DNA from 3 places in the Kitasatospora atroaurantiaca genome. Region 1 is predicted to be linked to each of the others. Evidence: predicted binding sites of a transcription regulator. Region 1 holds the regulator's gene; each other region holds the start of a gene.
The links. The regulator HspR, encoded in region 1, represses chaperone genes until heat shock. The targets are predictions, from matches to a motif close to TTGAGNNNNNNNNNCTCAA.

Region 1 (4,710 bases):
CCACCGGCTTGCGCAGGGCGGAGGCCCAGCCGAGCTCCAGACTGACGCCGGCCGACAGCGGTGCGCCGACGTACGCGAAGACCAGGTCGGCGGTCTGCAGCGCTCGGAAGTCGGAGGGTACCCGCGGCTCGGGGGCGCGGCCGGCCACCGACCAGGCGTCGCTGTGGTGAGCGCTGTAGACCGCGGCGCCGCTGCGGAGCAGCGTGGACCGGAGCGTCGTCAGCCGCGTCCGGCTCGCCAGGGTCACCACGCTGTCGGCCGGCCCGGTCAGCCGCATGAGCGGCGCGGCCAGGAACACCCGAGCGCGCCGCCCCTCGGGGGTCTGGACGGCGCGGTTGCGCAGGTAGGGCTCACTCATGTCGACTCCGGGGGAAGGGGTGGCCGGGGGCATCCACTCATGACCGGCGGCGCTTGTCTGGTTGTCGGTGCCGGGTTCCGGGGCTTTCGGCCATTGACTGTTGTGGATAAGTTGAAGACATGGCGTCAAGTGAAGGCCGTCGGTACCGGTACCGTCGGGACGAGTTGATCGTCCAACGGTCGTAGCCGGTCCGTCCACTGGCACACGGTGTCATCTGGGTGCCTGGCACAGAGATGACGCACTCCTCATAAAGCGGACGCCGTGACAGTTGCTTCACGCTGCGGCATGATCTGAGCTAATGTTCGACGCTTCATTTGCTCAGTGAGGCATAACCCTGAGGAAGGATTTGGTCGCAATGTCTCGCATGCGCCGCTTTGTTCGCTTCGTCGTTGTTCCGCTTGTCATGGGTGCGGCGATGCTGGCCGGGAGCAATCCGGCACTGGCCGGAGACAGCGCCTGGACGCGCGCCCTTGTTCACGCGGACTCGGTCGCGGACTCGGCCGCCGACGGTTCGGCCATTACGACCCCGGCAGACTCGGCCTGGACCTGAGTGCCGCGGCAAGCCTGCCGTGCCCGGACGAACGGGGCGTCCGGGTGGGGTGGCTAGCCGAACTCGTCCTTGTGGTCCGGGGTGTCATGAACGCTGCGGGCGAGTACATAGCCGAGTTGGAAGAGTGACTCGACGTGGTACTCCTCACGCATCTCGGCAATATGGCGGGCCAGGGTGCGTTCGCTGATGCCCAGTCGGCGGGCGATAACCCGGTGATTGGTTCCTTTGAGCATCAGATCAATGATCGTCTGACGGAGGCGTGAGACCACCTGCGGCGGAACTGTCCGAGTACCGTCAAAATCTAGACCGCGACTCCAGTTCCGCTCGAATACCTCCTCCACGAGGTAGCTGATGACGGCCTGATCGTGAATGAACGCCGCCAGGTTGAGGTCTTCCGCCACCGGAATGACGGCGGTCCGTCGATCGATGACGATCAGTCGGGTGTAAGGCTCGTCGAGTGTCCGCACCTGCCCGCCGTGTTCGGCTATCGCCGTCACGTACTCCCGGGTCGGGGTGTGATAGCGGGTGCTCGGGTGATAGATCGTCCGGATGGCCGCGCCACGGCGGAGCATCTCGAGGTCGCGGGTGATCACACTCGCCAGGGCCTCGGGAGGACGCGGCCCGCCCGGCTGCGCGGCGAGCATCTCCTCCATGCAACTGCTCACCAACTGGCCGAGCCGTTGGTTTATCAGCACTTTGCCGCGCACATACTCGATCGTGCCGCCAGCCTGCTCGGGCGTACGGAAGTCCTCGGCCAGCTCCTGGAGGTCCGCGGGCAGCGCGACCGCCCGGCTCAGCAGGTCCAGTGCCTTTCGCTGCCAGGCGGTGCTGAGGCGGGCCGAGAGTTGTTTCGGGTCGACGGCGACCAGGACGTCCGGGTTGTCGGTGTCCCGGACCAGCAGCCCGATGTCGACCAGCTCGAGCAGGTGATCCTGGTCGGCCGACTTGCTCTCTTCGGGTGTCAGACGCCCATGGCAGCGGAGAACGGACCGGTAGAGCTCCCTGGCCTCGGCCGAGAGAACTCCCAGCCCGCCCGAAGTGAGGCCGGGCTCGTCCGTCTCACTCATCTGGGGCTCCTTGCCGTCGGCCGAACAGATGGATGGGCAGCGGGTGCCCCACCGGGATCATAGGCGTGAATTTTGGTACATGAGCCGCGGAGTCGAACATGTACCTCGTCCCGGTACAACTGGTTGGCACTCTCTCATCATGACTAAGCCGCCGGCACCCCCCGTGAGGAGGGAACCGGCGGCCGGGCCTGCTCCGCTCTACCGCTTCGGGCGCCAGACGACCAGGGCGCTGGACTGCTGGACCTGCTGGTAGGGGACCAGGTCCCGGCGGTAGGAGGCGTGGACGGCGGCCTCGCGCTGCTGGAGGGCGGTGGCGGCGCCTTCGAGGGAGTCGGCGAGCTCGGAGACGCGGGACTGGAGGGCCGCGACCTGGTTCTCCAGTTCGATGATGCGCTTGATGCCGGCCAGGTTGATGCCCTCGTCCTGCGAGAGGCGCTGGACCTCGCGCAGCTGCTGGATGTCCCGCGCGGAGTAGCGCCGCCCCCGGCCGGCGGTGCGGTCGGGGCAGACCAGGCCGAGGCGGTCGTACTGGCGCAGGGTCTGCGGGTGCAGCCCGGAGAGCTCGGCAGCGACCGAGATCACGTAGACCGGGGTGTCCTCGGTCAGCTGGTACGGGCTGCGGGCGGGGCCGCCGACCGGGCGGGACGGGCGGGGGCCGCCGGGCAGCCCTTCGCCGAGGCCGGGGCCGATGGGTTCGTGGTTCATCGGGTCACGCTCCCTCCGCCGCCCGGAAGAGGGCGGCTCGCGGGTCGTCCGAGGCGGTGGCCTCGCGGTACTGCTCCAGGGCCGTCAGCGCGTCACCGGTGACGTGCTGCGGCACCACGACCTCCACGGTGACCAGCAGGTCGCCGCGGGTGCCGTCCTTGCGGGTGGCGCCCTTGCCGCGGGCCCGCAGGGTGAGTCCGTTCGCGCTGCCGGCGGGCAGCCGGAGCTTCACTGACGGCCCGTTGAGCGTCGGCACCTCGATGGTCCCGCCGAGTGCGGCTTCGGGGAAGGACACCGGCACGGTGACCGTCAGATTGTCGCCCTTGCGGCCGAAGACCGGGTGCGGGTCGACGTGCACGGTGACGTAGAGGTCGCCGGGCTGGCCGCCGCGCTCGCCCTGGGCGCCCTTGCCCTTGAGCCTGATCCGCTGGTCGTGCTGCACCCCGGCCGGGATCCGGACCTGCATGGTGCGGGCCGAGCTGGCCCGGCCGCTGCCGTGGCAGACGGTGCACGGGTCGTCGACGAGCATGCCGCGGCCCTTGCAGTCCCGGCAGGGCTCGGAGAGTGCGAAGGCACCCTGGCCGCGGCTGACCGTGCCGGCGCCGACGCAGGTCGGACAGACCCTGGGGGTGGTGCCGGCCTTGGCACCCGTACCGCTGCAGGAGCGGCAGGGGGCCTGGCTGGTCATCCGGAGCGGGACGGTCGCGCCGTCCACCGCCTCCTCGAAGCTGAGCGTCACCTCGGTCTCGACGTCGGCGCCCCGGCGCGGCTGGGCCTGCCGGCCGCCGCGGTTGAAGAGGCCGCCGAAGACGTCGCCGATACCGCCGCCGCCCCCGCTCGGCGAGCTGTTGAACAGGTCGCCGAAGTCGAAGCTGTAGTTGCCGCCGCCCGGGCCGCCGGGCCGGTAGCCGCCGCTGCCGAAGAGGCTGCGCGCCTCGTCGTACTCCTTGCGGCGCTTGTCGTCCGACAGGACGTCGTAGGCCTCGGAGATGTCCTTGAAGCGGTCCTCGGCCTTGACGTCACCCTTGTTGGCGTCCGGGTGGAACTCGCGGGCCAGCTTCCGGTACGTCTTCTTGATCTCGGCGGTGGTGGCGTCCTTGGGCACGCCGAGGACCTTGTAGTAGTCCTTCTCCACGTAGTCCTTGGTGCTCATGGCTGCCGCCACCTCCCGAAGTCCATAGACAGAGCGCTGCGGAGCCGGCCGTCGTACCGGACGACGTACGACTCCGCAGCGCACAGATTGTCAGCTTTCCGCTGCACCGTCAGCCTTGTCGGACTCCGCCTTGTCGGTGTCCGGCGCGGCCGTGGTCTGGGTGCCGGGCTGGGGCTCGGCCACCGCGACCATCGCCGGGCGGATGATCCGCTCGCCGATGCGGTACCCGGGCTGGAGGATCTGGACACAGGTGTCCTCGGTGACGTCCGAGGAGTAGCTGTGCATCAGGGCCTCGTGAAGCGTCGGGTCGAAGGGCTCGCCCTCCTTGCCGAACTGCTGCAGGCCCAGCTTGGCGACGACCGTCTCCAGGTTGTCGGAGACCGACTTGAAGCCGCCCGTCACCTCGCCGTGCTCGCGGGCCCGGCCGATGTCGTCCAGCACCGGGATCAGGGACTCCAGGATGTTGGAGACCGCGATCTCACGGACCGTCATACGGTCCCGCTCGACCCGCTTGCGGTAGTTCTGGTACTCGGCCTGCAGGCGCTGCAGGTCGGCGGTACGCTCCGCCACCTCGCGCTGGGCGGCGGCGAGCTCCTCCGAGGCACCGCCCGAGACCGCCTCCTCGGCGGCCTTCAGGACGGCCTCTTCGGCGGAGTCGTCGCCGGGCTTGTCGCCCTGCGGCTTCTCCGTCATGCCGCACCACCCTTGGGCTTCTCGTCGTCGATGATCTCGGCGTCGACGACGTCGTCCTCGGCCTTGGCCTGCTCGCCGGCCGGGGCGGCACCCGCGGCGTCGGCGTTGGCGTACAGCGCCGCACCGAGCTTCTGGGCGGTGGTGGACACCTTCTCGGTGGCCTCGCGGATCGCCGCGATGTCCT
Region 2 (4,710 bases), 1.1 Mb from region 1:
GGCCGCCTGCTGGGCGCGCTCGACGCGGCGCAGCAGGACGTTGACCCGGGCCGCGAGCTCGCGCATGGAGAACGGCTTGGTCATGTAGTCGTCCGCGCCGACCCCGAGGCCGACCAGCAGGTCCGTCTCGTCGTCGCGGGCGGTCAGCATCAGGACCGGCACCGGGCGCTGTGCCTGGATCCGGCGGCACACCTCCAGGCCGTCGAAGCCGGGGAGCATCACGTCGAGCACGACGAGATCCGGCTGCCAGGTGTGGAAGCCGTCCACCGCTCCCGGGCCGTCATGGGCCACGGCGACCTTGAAGCCCTCCGCGCCCAGCCGGGCCGCGATGGACTCGGCGATGGTGGGCTCGTCCTCGACGACGAGTACGCGTCGCTGTGTGCTCACCGCGTTGCTGCTGATGGTCTCTTGCTGAATCTCTGTCACGGTCACGCCACCGCCCCCAGGGCTGCGGGCCGGCTGCCTGTGGGGACAGCGGGCTCCGCTCGTAGTCGTCTTGTTCCGTCGTGGGCTGTGCCCGGCCCGCAGTCTCTGCGGGGTGCCGTCCGCCGTCGGCACCGGAGGGTGCGCAGGTGTGGGTCTGCGTACCGTTCCGCTCTCATCGCAGCGTACGGACACCGCGAGCATCCCGGCAGGTGAACCGGACATATCCGGCCTGGCGGCCGGTGCCGATCCCGTTGGGGACGGGGCACGGGGCGATACCTTACCCGGCAAAAATATCGACTGTATCTGTGCGTATGCGGCCGATGTGATGACAGACTCCTCAGCGGGGAGGCTACTTGTCCGTAAACAAAGGGTTGGTCCGGACCAAATATGAGAGCCGGTCGCGCCTGGCGGGGGTCCGATCTTCACAGGTCTTCCTCAGCCGGTTCTCAGGACCTCGACGTACCGTGGGCACGACAAGTCCCGGGGGAGCAGTGCGGCTGGGAGCGGAGGCGGAATGTCGGACACGCAGCGAGGTGGCCTCATGACGCGGCCCGTGCCGGCGCCGCCCTACGGCGGGCTCAGACACGGGCTCCGGGTCGGCGTGCTCGGCCGGCTGCTGGGGCTGGTCCCGACCCCGCGCCGGAACCCCTTCGCGCTCGGCTATCTCGCGGTGCTGCTCGGCACCACGCTGTTCTCGCGCTTCGCCGATCCGGAGCTGGTGCACCGGCTGCAGTCCCTGTCCAGCACGGACGTCCACAACCTGCTGCACTGCCCTCTCCCGGCCCTGCTGTTCAGCGGGCTCTGGGTGGCCGGGCCGGTCTGGATGCCGTACCTGTGGGCCTTTGCGCTCACCGTGGCGCCGCTGGAGCGCCGGGTCGGCGGATGGCGGGCGGCCGCGGTGTTCGCCGCCGGGCACGTGCTGGCCACCCTGCTCTCGCAGCTCGTCGTCGCGGTCACCGTGGCGGCCGGGCGGCTCGGCCCTGAAGCCCTGGACAACCTGGACATCGGCGTCAGCTACGGCGTGCTCGCCAGTCTGGGCGCGCTCGCCGGCCTGCTGCGCCCCCGGGGGCGGCTGCTGGCCCTGGCCGGGGCGGGCGGGCTGATCGGGCACCAGCTCCTGACCGACCAGGACCTGGTCACCAGTGTCGGCCACCCGGCGGCGCTGCTGATAGGCGTCTCGCTGTGGCGCTGGCTGCGGCGCGGGCCCGGGCGTCCGCTGCGGCTGCGCAGGCCGGCCGTGCGCCGGATGGCACCGTCGGAGGTGTGATCCGGGTCCCCTGAGAGGCGCCGCCGGCAGGTGAGCAGCCGATCAGGAATGGGCATCCCAGGGGCGCGGGGAACTGCGCGAGGCGGTAGGGCACAGGTCGTCGCCTTCCGATCTCGCGCAGTTCCTCGCGCCGCTGGTTCTGCGGCGGAGCCTCTCAGGGCTGATCGCTCAGGGCGAACGTGACCGGGGGAACAACCGGCGCCTCCCAATCCTTAGTCAGGTCAACTCAACTTCACTGACTGGGGAGAGATCATGGCATCGACGTCCACACCGCTCACCCTGCCCGTGCTGCCGCTCGACGACGAGGTGGTGCTGCCGGGCATGGTGGTGCCGCTGGACCTGTCCGACACCGAGGTGCGCGCCGCCGTCGAGGCAGCCAGGGCGGCCGCCTCCGGTGCGGCCAAGCCCCAGGTCCTGCTGGTGCCGCGGCTGGACGGCTCGTACGCCGCCGTCGGCACCCTGGCCACCGTGGAGCAGGTCGGCCGGCTCGCGGACGGCGACCCGGCGGCCCTGGTCCGGGCCGTCCGCCGGGTCCGGATCGGCGCCGGCACCACCGGACCGGGCGCCGCGCTCTGGGTCGAGACCAGCGCGTTCCGCGAGTCCTCGGTGGGCCTGCCGGTGGCCGGCCGGGCGCTGGAGCTGGTCAAGGAGTACAAGGCGCTCTCCACCCAGTGGCTGCGCAAGCGCGGCGCCTGGCAGATCGTCGACCGGGTGGCCCAGATCGAGGGCGTCGGCGAACTCGCCGACAACATCGGCTACGCCCCGTTCGCCACCGCCGAGCAGAAGCTCAAGGTGCTGCTGGAGGCCGACCAGTCGGCCCGGCTCGAGTACGCCCTGCAGCTGCTCCGCGACCACCTCGCCGAGGAGGAGGTCAACGACACCATCCGCAAGGACGTCGAGGAGGGCGTGGCCAAGCAGCAGAAGGAGTTCCTGCTCCGCCGCCAGCTGGAGGCGGTCCGCAAGGAGCTCGCCGAGCTGAACGGCGAGCCGGCCGACGAGGAGGGCGACTACCGGGCCCGGGTCGAGGCCGCCGACCTCCCGGAGAAGGTGCGGGAGGCCGCGCTCAAGGAGGTCGACAAGCTCGAGCGCTCCTCGGACCAGTCGCCCGAGGGCTCCTGGATCCGCACCTGGCTGGACACCGTCCTCGAGCTGCCCTGGAACGAGCGGACCGAGGACTCCTACGACATCACCGGTGCCCGTGCGGTGCTGGACGCCGACCACTCGGGCCTCGCCGACGTGAAGGACCGGATCGTCGAGTACCTCGCGGTGCGCAAGCGGCGCGAGGAGCAGGGGCTCGGGCAGGTCGGCGGGCGCCGTGGCGGTGCGGTGCTGGCCCTGGTCGGCCCGCCCGGGGTCGGCAAGACCTCGCTCGGCGAGTCGGTGGCGCGCGCGATGGGGCGCACGTTCGTCCGGGTGGCGCTCGGCGGCGTACGTGACGAGGCGGAGATCCGCGGCCACCGGCGCACGTACGTCGGCGCACTCCCCGGCCGGATCGTTCGCGCCATCAAGGAGGCCGGGTCGATGAACCCGGTGGTGCTGCTCGACGAGATCGACAAGGTCGGCTCGGACTACCGGGGCGACCCGGCGGCGGCCCTGCTCGAGGTGCTGGACCCGGCGCAGAACCACACCTTCCGAGACCATTACCTGGAGGTCGAGCTCGACCTCTCCGACGTGGTCTTCCTGGCGACGGCGAACGTGCTGGAGGCCATCCCCGAGCCGCTGCTCGACCGGATGGAGCTGGTCCGCCTCGACGGCTACACCGAGGACGAGAAGGTCGTCATCGCCCGCGACCACCTGCTGCCGCGACAGCTGGAGCGGGCAGGCCTGAAGGCCGACGAGGTCGCGGTGGACGAGCTCGCGCTGCGCAGGCTCGCCGGCGAGTACACCCGCGAGGCGGGCGTCCGGAACCTGGAGCGCTCGATCGCCCGCATCCTGCGGAAGATCGCCGCGCAGAACGAGCTGGGCGAGCGGGAGCTGCCCGCCGCGATCGGCCCGGACGAGCTGCGGGCGCTGATCGGGCGGCCGCACCACGTCCCCGAGTCGGCGCAGGAGCCGGCCGAGCGGCGCACCGCCGTCCCCGGCGTGGCCACCGGGCTGGCGGTCACCGGCGCGGGCGGCGACGTCCTCTACATCGAGGCCTCGCTGGCGGACGCCGAGACCGGCTCCACCGGGCTCACCCTCACCGGGCAGCTGGGCGACGTGATGAAGGAGTCCGCGCACATCGCGCTCTCCTACCTGCGCTCGCGCGGCGCCGAGCTGGAGCTGCCGGTCACCGGCCTGCGGGACCGCGGCATCCACCTGCACGTCCCCGCCGGAGCCGTCCCCAAGGACGGGCCGAGCGCCGGCATCACCATGACCACCGCGCTGGCCTCGCTGCTCTCGGGGCGCAAGGTCCGTACGGACGTGGCGATGACGGGCGAGGTCTCGCTGACCGGGCGGGTCCTGCCGATCGGCGGGGTGAAGCAGAAGCTGCTCGCCGCCGACCGGGCCGGGATCACCACGGTGGTCATCCCCAAGCGCAACGAGCCCGACCTGGACGACGTCCCGGCCGAGGTGCTGGAGCGGCTGACGGTGCACCCGGTGGCCGACGTACGGGAGGTGCTGAGGCTGGCCCTGGAGCCGGCGGAGGTCCTGGTGGCCGCGTGAACCCATCAGGGGCGCGGAGGGCACCCCCCGCGCCCCTGGGGTCGGCGCCTCTCGCAGTGCGAGACGCTCTTGTGAGAATATTCGTCAGCACGCCACCATGGGTGCCATCCTCTACCTCTATTACTATGCCGAGGTCGAACGGGAGAGCGGCGGAGTGGTGCTCCAGGGCACGGCCACCGAGGGCGCGCGGATAAGCGTTCGGTAGTACCCCCCGCGGGGGTCTCCCGAATACCACCGCGAAACCTTCGCATGCCACACTGCCGGAATGCCGTCACCTACTCAGAAGGCGCTGGCCCGAGTCCCGGGCCGACTGCGTCCGTTCCTGGTGCAGCACCGCAAGCTGGTGAAGTTCCTCCTGGTTGGCGGCACCT
Region 3 (4,710 bases), 2.3 Mb from region 1:
GACCGGTAAGGACGGATACAGGAGTCGGGGGGAGCTGACCCACAGACCTGTCCGGCCCGGGATTTCGGTCGAGGGAGGAGGCCTTGCCCACGGCGACACCCCCGGACCGGGCAGCGGCACGCCAGGGACCTGAAGAGGTGAGTTGGCCGATGGCCATGCGCTGGGAGTCCTTCCTTCAGCGGGTCGAGGAGCGTGGGGAGTATCCCGACCCGAAGCATGCCGAGGAGGCAGTCCGGGTCGTCCTGGGTCTGCTGGGCGCGCATCTGGTGGGTGAGGAGCGCGCCCAACTCGCGGCCCCGCTGCCGCAGCGCTGCTCGATGTTGTTGCTCGCGCCGGCGGCGGCTGCCGAACCACTGGGACCCGAGCAGTTCCTCCGGGCCGCCGCCCCCTGGATCGACGGCGCGAGCCAGGAGACCGTCCACCGGGACGTGGGCGCCGTCCTGAGCGTCGTCGCCGAGGCCGCGGACCCGGAGCTGATGGAGCGCGTGCTGTTGCAGCTTCCGCCCGGCTACGACCTGTTCTTCGCCCGCCCGGACCGGCTCTGACCGGACCGGCTCCGAGAAGGGCCCGCAGCGCGCCTCACCCGTGGTCGCGCCTCACCCGTCGTCCGACCCGGTACGTGGTTCGCTGACCACGACCTGGGCCGGGCGCAGGAGGTGCTGTCCGACCTGGTAGCCGGCTCGCAGCACTGCCGTGCAGGTGGGCCGGTCGACATCGGCGGACAGCACGTCCGTGACCGCCTCGTGGCGGGTGGGATCGAAGGCCTCACCCGGTTCTCCGAAGGACTCCAGCCCGAGGGTGGCGAGCTGGGACCCCAGCGCGTCGGCGACGGCCGCCAGTCCGCCGGAGAGTTCCCCCCGCTCACGCGCCTGGTCGATGGCGTCGAGGACCGGCAGCAGCCCGGTGAGCACGTTGACGACCGCGATCTCGCGGATCGCCAGCCGGTCGCGCCGGACCCGCTTCCGGTAGTTGTCGTACTCGGCCTTGAGGCGTTGCAGGTCGGCGGTGCGCTCGGCGAGCAGCGTCTCCAGCACCGTCGTCCGGTCCATCTCCACCTGGGCGCGTTCGCCCGCCGAGCCGTCTGCGACCTGTCCCGTCGCCCGCTCGTGCTCACGCTCCCTCGTCGGCCGGTCAGGCTCCCGTGGTTGCAGGGTGACCGGGTCGATACGCCGCTTGTCGCGGATCACGATCTCGGACGGCTGATCCCCCGCCCGGGGACCGTCCGGTCGGCTCATCCCGCGCCTCCCTTCGAACTGTCGTCGACGATCTCGGCGTCGACGACCTCCTCGTCACCGCTCTGCCCCGGGCCGGCCGAAGCCCCGCCGCCGGGCTCGGGCCCCGCACCGGCCTGGGACTGGGAGTAGAGCGCCGTACCGATCTTCTGTGCGGCCGTGGTCGCCCGCTCCATGGCCTCGCGGATGGCCGCCACGTCCTCGCCCTTGAGCTTCTCCTTCACGTCGGCGATCGCCGTCTCGACCTCGGTCCTGACCTCGGCCGGGATCTTGTCCGAGTTCTCGCGCAGCAACTTCTCGGTGGCGTAGACGAACTGCTCGGCCTGGTTGCGGGTCTCGGCGGCCTCGCGTCGTTGGCGGTCCTCCTCGGCGTGCTGCTCGGCGTCGCGCATCATGCGCTCGATGTCGTCCTTCGGCAGCGCGGAGCCGCCGGTGACGGTCATCCGCTGCTCCTTGCCGGTGCCGAGGTCCTTCGCACCGACGTGCATGATGCCGTTGGCGTCGATGTCGAAGGTGACCTCGATCTGCGGCAGGCCACGGGGAGCCGGCGGGAGACCGGTCAGCTCGAACATGCCGAGCTTCTTGTTGTACGCGGCGATCTCGCGCTCGCCCTGGTAGACCTGGATCTGCACGGACGGCTGGTTGTCCTCGGCCGTGGTGAAGATCTCCGAGCGCTTGGTCGGGATCGTGGTGTTCCGCTCGATCAGCCTGGTCATGATGCCGCCCTTGGTCTCGATACCCAGGGACAGCGGGGTGACGTCGAGCAGCAGGACGTCCTTGACCTCGCCCTTCAGGACGCCGGCCTGCAGCGCGGCGCCGATGGCGACGACCTCGTCCGGGTTCACGCCCTTGTGCGGGTCCTTGCCGGTGAGCGACTTGACCAGCCCGGTCACCGCCGGCATGCGGGTCGAACCGCCGACGAGGATCACGTGGTCGATGTCGGAGACCTTGATCCCGGCGTCCTTGATCGCGTTGTGGAACGGGCTCTTGCAGCGCTCCAGCAGGTCGGCCGTGAGCTGCTCGAACTGGGCCCGGGTGAGCTTCTCGTCCAGGTGCAGCGGCCCGTCCGCGGACGCGCTGATGTAGGGCAGGTTGATGGTCGTCTCGGAGGCGGAGGACAGCTCGATCTTCGCTCGCTCGGCGCCCTCGCGCAGGCGCTGCACCGCCATCCTGTCCTTGGAGAGGTCGACGCCGTAGCCGTTCTTGAACTGCTTGACCAGGTGGTCGACGACGCGCTGGTCCCAGTCGTCGCCGCCCAGGTGCGTGTCACCGTTGGTGGACTTCACCTCGACGACGCCCTCGCCGATCTCCAGCAGGGACACGTCGAAGGTGCCACCGCCCAGGTCGAAGACCAGGATGGTCTGGTCGTTCTCCTTGTCCAGCCCGTACGCCAGCGCGGCGGCCGTCGGCTCGTTGACGATCCGCAGCACCCTCAGGCCCGCGATCTCACCCGCCTCCTTGGTGGCGGTGCGCTGCGAGTCGTTGAAGTACGCGGGCACCGTGACGACGGCGTCCGTCACGTTCTCGCCCAGATACGCCTCCGCATCCCGCTTGAGCTTCTGCAGCACCCGCGCGGAGATCTCCTGCGCCGTGTACCGCTTGCCGTCCACGTCACCCGCCTCGGGGAAGTGCCACTGCGCCTCGCCGATGTGCCGCTTGACCGAGCGGGCGGTGCGGTCGACGTTGGTGACTGCCTGCCGCTTGGCGACCTCACCGACGAGCACGTCACCCCCTTTGGCGAAGGCGACGACGGACGGCGTGGTCCTGGCGCCCTCCGCGTTGGCGATGACGGTGGGCTCGCCTCCCTCCAGGACGCACACCACCGAGTTCGTGGTGCCGAGGTCGATACCGACCGAGCGTGCCATGTCAGGTCTCCCTCCTGTGCCCGGGAGCCGGGCGGCGTCCTGCCCGGCCCGCACAACAACTCGTAAGACTTGAGTGCGGCCATGTCAAGCATCAGCCGGGCCGGGCGACTGTTCGAGGAAACCCGCTAGGATCCACGTCGCTGCCCGGTGTAGCGCAGAGGCAGACGCACCCCGTTCGCATCGGGGGACACGCCGGTTCGAATCCGGCCCCGGGCAGCATCGAAGGCCCACGGGGAGGGACAGTGCAGCACACCGGGGTGACGGCCGAGGAGTTGGCCGCCTACGCGGAAACGGTCGGCCGGCTGCGGCAGCTGCCCGCCGACCATCCGGTGCGGCTGCGAGCGGAGAAGCTCGCCGAGTCCTTCGTCCGCGAGGGCCGCCGCAAGCGCCGGTCGATGGGGCGTGTCGAGGCCCGCGCGGCGGACGCCGCACTGGCTGCAGAGACCGTCACCGGGGCTCTGGCCCGCCGCGAGGACGCACCACTGGAACTGCCGGAGCAGCTCACGTCGATCGGCCGGCTCCGGCGCGCGCGCCACTGCTATGTCTGCAAGTCGACATACCGGGAGCTCGACGGCTTCTACCACCTGCTCTGCCCCGACTGCGCCGCCGACAACGCCGCCCGCCGCGCGCTCTCCACCGACCTGCGAGGCCGTCGGGCCCTGCTCACCGGCGGCCGGGTGAAGATCGGCTTCCAGCTGGCGCTGATGATGCTCCGGGACGGCGTCGAGCTGACCGTCACCAGCCGCTTCCCGCACGACACCGTACGCCGCTTCCAGGCCGCCCCCGGCAGCTCCGAATGGCTCGACCGGCTCACCGTCGTCGGCATCGACCTGCGTGACCCGCGCCAGGTCCTCGGCCTCTGCGCTCGCCTGCGGACGGAGGCACGACCACTCGACATCCTGGTCAACAACGCCGCCCAGACCCTGCGCCGCCCGCCCGAGGCGTACGCCCTGCTGACGGCCGGGGAGCACGCCGAACTCCCGGCCGGCGTGACCGCCTTCCACGCGCCCGGCTTCCGCCCCATGCCCGCGCTGACGGCCGCCTGGCCCGCTGCCCGGCTGGAACCCTCGGCCATGGCGGGCGAGGTCGCACGGGAGGCGGACGAGGCCGGGCTGCTGCCCGACACCGCGCCGGTCAACTCCTGGTCCGCGAGACTCGGCGAGCTGGACCCGTCCGAGGTGCTGGAGACCCAGCTGGTCAACGCCCTCGCCCCGGCCCTGCTCTGTGACCGGCTGCTGCCCCTGCTGCTCGCCTCGCCGCACCCCAGCAGGTACATCATCAACGTGACCGCCGTCGAAGGCCGGTTCACCGTACGGAACAAGACCGCGGGCCATCCGCACACCAACATGGCCAAGGCCGCGCTCAACATGCTCACCCGCACCAGCGCGGCCCAACTGGCCAAGCAGGGCGTGCACATGTGCGCCGTGGACACCGGCTGGATCACCGACGAGAACCCGGCCCCGAAGAAGTCCTACCTCGCGGCGAAGGGCTTCCGCACCCCGCTGGACATCGTGGACGGCGCAGCCCGGATCTACGACCCGATCGTGCGCGGCGAGGCCGGGGCACCGGTGGCCGGCGTGTTCCTCAAGGACTACCAGGAGGCGGCGTGGTGA

Region 2: the regulator HspR is predicted to act here: its motif matches at 1,905-1,923, upstream of lon (endopeptidase La).
Region 3: the regulator HspR is predicted to act here: its motif matches at 3,167-3,185, upstream of dnaK (molecular chaperone DnaK).

What each region holds. Positions count from the first base shown of each region.
Region 1 covers NZ_VIVR01000001.1:3,805,840-3,810,549, reverse strand. Annotated here, with positions in the region: gene FB465_RS17560 (TIR domain-containing protein) at 1-358, opposite strand, end outside; gene FB465_RS17555 (hypothetical protein) at 714-908, shown strand; gene FB465_RS17550 (LuxR family transcriptional regulator) at 962-1,975, opposite strand; gene FB465_RS17545 (heat shock protein transcriptional repressor HspR) at 2,174-2,680, opposite strand; gene dnaJ (molecular chaperone DnaJ) at 2,685-3,833, opposite strand; gene grpE (nucleotide exchange factor GrpE) at 3,924-4,526, opposite strand; gene dnaK (molecular chaperone DnaK) at 4,523-4,710, opposite strand, start outside.
Region 2 covers NZ_VIVR01000001.1:4,910,964-4,915,673, forward strand. Annotated here, with positions in the region: gene FB465_RS22475 (response regulator transcription factor) at 1-426, opposite strand, end outside; gene FB465_RS22480 (rhomboid-like protein) at 968-1,693, shown strand; gene lon (endopeptidase La) at 1,946-4,339, shown strand; gene FB465_RS22490 (GtrA family protein) at 4,605-4,710, shown strand, end outside.
Region 3 covers NZ_VIVR01000001.1:1,461,459-1,466,168, forward strand. Annotated here, with positions in the region: gene FB465_RS06600 (DUF2267 domain-containing protein) at 150-545, shown strand; gene grpE (nucleotide exchange factor GrpE) at 597-1,235, opposite strand; gene dnaK (molecular chaperone DnaK) at 1,232-3,097, opposite strand; tRNA gene FB465_RS06615 (tRNA-Ala) at 3,240-3,313, shown strand; gene FB465_RS06620 (SDR family NAD(P)-dependent oxidoreductase) at 3,340-4,710, shown strand.